Regions from separate parts of the Aquabacterium sp. J223 genome, predicted to be linked through region 1. Evidence: predicted binding sites of a transcription regulator. Region 1 holds the regulator's gene; the other holds the start of a gene.
The links. Region 1 encodes FliA, which starts transcription of late flagellar genes. Its sites were predicted from a motif close to CTAAAGTTTNNNNNNNNNNNGCCGNTA; they were not measured.

Region 1 (2,193 bases):
GCCTGGCCCAGCCAGTCGTGGAAGGTGGCGTTGCAGAAGCCGAGCTTCAGCGCCCGGTCGACATAGCCGATCAGCACCGGCAGGTTGTCGGCGATGGTGCGCAGCCGCTTGTCGCTGGCCTCGCGCTCGGCCTCGGCCTGCCTGAGCTCGGTGATGTCGGTGATCAGCACCATGACGCCGACCACCCGGCCGTCCTGGATGTCGGGCACGTCCTCGATGATGAGGTCGGCCGGCTCGCCGGCGTTGTTGCGGGTGTGCAGCTGGTAGCGCTGGCACTCGCCCGCGAGCGCACGCGCGATGCGCGCCGACGAGGCCGCATGGCGCTCGTCGCCGAGCACCTCGCGCAGCGTCAGGCCGTCGAGCGGGGCATCGCCGATGCCGTAGTGGCGGCGGAACGCCGCGTTGCCGAACAGCAGTCGCTGCTGGGGGTCGTAGTAGCCGACGAAGGACGGCAGCGAGTCGGCGATGCGCCGCAGCCGCTGCACATCCTCGTCGGTGGTGCTTTGCGCATCGGGGTGTGACGTCACGGAACGAAGGCGCTGATCGCCGGCATGGAACTTCACCGGAGCACCCCCGCGTTACCAGGCCCGCAGCTTGACGCGCAGACGGGCGATGGACTGGCTGTGCAGCTGGCACACCCGGCTTTCGGTGACGCCGAGCACGGCGGCGATCTCCTTCAGGTTCATGTCGTGCTCGTAGTACATGCTCATCACGTACTGCTCGCGCTCGGGCAGGTTCTTGATCGCCTCGACCAGCGCCTCGCGCATGCGCCGGTCCTGCAGCAGGCCCAGCGGGTTGGCCTCCTCGGTGGGCGTCATGTGGCGGTCGAGGTAGTCGTCGTCCTCGCCGTCGCCGGTCATGTCCTCCAGGTAGACCAGCTGCGTGCCGCGCACCTTGCCCAGCAGCTCCTGGTACTCGGCGAGCGACAGCTCCATCTCCTTGGCGATCTCGCTTTCCTGCGGCGCGCGGCCCAGGCGCTGCTCGAGCCGGTGCACCGCGGCCTCGATGCTGCGCTGCTGGCGGCGGCTGCCGCGGCTCATCCAGTCGCTGCCGCGCAGCTCGTCGAGCATGGCGCCGCGGATGCGCTGGGTGGCGAAGGTCTCGAACTGCACGCCCTGGGCGGCGTCGAAGCGGCCGAGCGCGTCGTTGAGGCCGATCATGCCGACCTGGATCAGGTCGTCGATCTCGACGTTGGCCGGCAGCTTGGCAATCATCTGATGCGCCAGCCGCCGCACCAGCGGGCTGTACTGCTTGAGCATCGCGTTGTTGTCCAGTCGGCCTTTGGCGGTGTACATGACGGGGGAGGCTCCGGGCGGGTGCGGGGTCATTGGGGGCGGTGCGCGGCCGGGCCGGCGGCGAGGCGGGCGGCGGGCACGGGCATCGTGAAGGTGTCGTCGGACGGCGCCAGCTGGTCGCGGGCGATGCGCAGCAGCGCATCGGGCAGCGGCTCGTCGTCGGCCGCGGCGGGGTCGATGGCGGCCCAGTCGTGCAGCACGGCGCCGAGGAAGCGGTCGGCGCAGCTGGCCACGCGGTCGGCGATGGCGTCGCGGCGCGGCGAATGCTCGGCGGCCTCCAGCAGCAGGTCGAAGGTGGCCAGGCCGGTGCGCTGGTGCAGCAGCTTCATCGCGCCGTAGGCATGGGTGACGCTGGCCGGATGGTCGCTGGCCAGCAGCAGCGGGCGCACGGCCTGGCGGGTGAACAGTCGCGCCAGTTCGCCGGCGCTGGCGTGCACCAGCAGCACGTCCGCCTGCGGTGCGGCGGCCAGCGCCGCCTGCAGCAACCCGGCGCAGGAACCGCGGGCGTCGACATGGCGCAGCGGCAGGCCGCGGGCGGCGAGGTAGCCCACCTGCTCGTCGATCGGCTGCACGCAGGCGGCCAGGTCGAGTGCCGCGAGCTCGTGCGGCTCGGGCGCCGACTCGCCGGCGTCGAGCACCAGCACGCGGCGACCGAGCGCGACGAAGGCGCGCGCCAGGTCCTGCAGCAGCAGCGCGCCGAAGGCCACGTGGGGGTTGCTCGCCAGCGCGATGCAGCGGGTGGCGGGCCGGCCAGCGAACAGCCGGCGCAGGCCGTCGGCCTGGTCGAAGGGGATGCCGCTGGAGCGGGGGAGAGGACGTCGCGCATGCGGGGGGCGGGCAGCGGTCGGGTCGGTGTCAGGCGCGCGCGCCGGCCGCGTGGGCGCCGGTGTGGCGGGCG
Region 2 (2,193 bases), 1.4 Mb from region 1:
GGCGACCACCGGCGGCCCCGACGCGACGCTGGACGCGTCGCTGCAGCGCCTGCGCCACGACGCCACCCGCCAGCTGCAGGCCGACTGGCCCGGCGCCCGCGTGGAGGTCGTGGTCGGCGCGCTGGACCCGCGGTTGACGCTCGCGCCCTGCGCCCGGGTCTCGCCGTACCTGCCGGCCGGCAGCCGCGCCTGGGGCCGGACCCGCGTCGGCCTGCGCTGCGACGAGGGCCCGGTGCGCTGGAATGTGTACCTGCCGGTGACGGTGAGGGTGTGGGCCCGCGCGCTGGTCGCCGCGAATCCCCTGCCCGCCCACCAGCCGCTCACCGAGTCCGACCTGCGGGAGGCCGAGGTGGACCTGGCGGCCGCGCCCTCCCCTGCGCTGCGCCACCGTGCCGCGCTGCTCGGCCGCAGCCTGCAGCGGCCGCTGGCCGCCGGCGACACGCTGCGCCAGGCCGATTTGAAGGCGCGCCAGTGGTTCGCCGCCGGCGACACCGTCTCGGTGCTCGCCGTCGGCGGCGGCTACACCGTGCGCGGCGAAGGCCAGGCGCTGTCCGCCGGCTGGGAAGGCCAGCCGGTGCGGGTGCGCACCGAGGGCGGCCGGGTGATCAACGGCCGGGCCGTCGCCGAGCGCCAGGTCGAGGTGGCCCTGTGAGCCCGGCGCGCCATGCCCGGAACAGCGCCGAGGTCCCCCCTCGACTGCGGGGATCGACAGGTCCGGTTTCAAAAACGCCTAAAGTCAACCCCAGGCGGTCCGATACAGCCACCATGTTGACCGGGCCGAAGGATGTCGTCTCGGCCTTTTGGAGCACACCATGAAGATCGGCCACCTCGAGAACAAGCCCGCCGTCACCCCGGTCGGCACCGAGCGCAAGGGTGCGGCGGGCGACGCCACCGGCACCACCGCCACCGGCACCGAACCCAGCGCCAAGGTCGAGCTGTCGTCGGCGGCGCTGCTGGGCCCGGAGGGCGCGACCCCCGAATTCGACGCCGAGAAGGTGCAGCGCATTGCCCAGGCCATCCGCGACGGCAAGTTCCAGGTGAACGCCGACGCCATCGCCGACAAGTTGATCTCGAACGCGCAGGAAGTGCTGAGTCGCAGTTCGCACTGATCCTGCTTCCCGACCGCCGCCCCCAGGGCGGCCCACCCCCTGCGACATGACGCCTTCCGCGCCCCGCCCCGCCGACGCCCCACCCCTTGAGTCGCTGCTCGACGATGTCGAACAGCGGCTGGCCGCGCTGGGCGTCGCCCTGCGCGAGCGCGACGTGCACGCCATCGACCAGCAGGCCGGCGCGCTGCACCGGGCGCTGGCGCAGGCGGTGCACGGCTTCGGCCGCGCCGCCCGCGCCGGTGGCGTGCCGCCGCCGCTGCGCCGGCGCCTGGCCGATGCCAGCGGCCAGGTCGCCGCCCAGCGCGAGTCGCTGGCCCGCGCCACCGCGGCGCTGGACCGCGCCATCGACGTGCTGCTGCCGCGCTCGGCGGCTGGTCTGTATGGCGCCCATGGCGGTGCCGAGCGGGTGACGCACAGCGGGAGCCTGCAGGCCTGATTGACGATCGACCGGTTCGTCTTCGAACCGGGGAGAGCGTTGATGGGGCAGCCCCGGGGGCTCTTCGCGCTGCGGTCCGAGCTTCTTTGCGGGGCAGCCCGTGGGCCTGCGCGGCCCACGGGCTGCAACGCAAACAACAACAACAACCTCACCCCACCAACGCACACCTCACCAACCGTGCCCCCAGCACCCCCGTCAACACCAACGACGGCAGCCCCACCAGGAAGCCCCGGCGCCCGCCGTTGATGAGGATGCGCGGCAGCGCCAGCACGCTGGCCTCCACGAACACCGGCATTGCCTTCTTCAACCCGAACGGCGAGGTGCCGCCGACCAGGTAGCCGCTGTGCCGCTGCGCCACCTCGGGCGCGCACGGCGTCACCGACTTGACGCCGATCTCGCGCGCCAGCGCCTTGGTGCTGACCTGCCGGTCGCCGTGCATCAACACCACCAGCGGCGTCCCCCGGTCGTCCTGCATCACCAGCGTCTTCACCACCTCGTGCTCGGGCACACCGAGCTGGCGCGACGACTCCGCGGTGCCGCCATGCTCGACGTAGTCGTAGACGTGCTCGGTGTAGTCGATGCCGTGCGCCTTCAGCCACTGCGTGGCCGGCGTCTCGCTGACGTGCCTGTCCTTCTTCGCCATGGCGC

Region 2: a site for FliA is predicted at 731-757, ahead of flgM (flagellar biosynthesis anti-sigma factor FlgM). Genes of this name have one in related genera too.

What each region holds. Positions count from the first base shown of each region.
Region 1 covers NZ_CP088297.1:3,477,676-3,479,868, forward strand. Annotated here, with positions in the region: gene LRS07_RS16530 (GGDEF domain-containing protein) at 1-527, opposite strand, end outside; gene LRS07_RS16535 (RNA polymerase sigma factor FliA) at 579-1,295, opposite strand; gene LRS07_RS16540 (P-loop NTPase family protein) at 1,325-2,002, opposite strand; gene flhF (flagellar biosynthesis GTPase FlhF) at 2,151-2,193, opposite strand, start outside.
Region 2 covers NZ_CP088297.1:2,098,377-2,100,569, reverse strand. Annotated here, with positions in the region: gene flgA (flagellar basal body P-ring formation chaperone FlgA) at 1-652, shown strand, start outside; gene flgM (flagellar biosynthesis anti-sigma factor FlgM) at 813-1,109, shown strand; gene LRS07_RS10130 (hypothetical protein) at 1,156-1,545, shown strand; gene LRS07_RS10125 (aminoacyl-tRNA deacylase) at 1,694-2,188, opposite strand.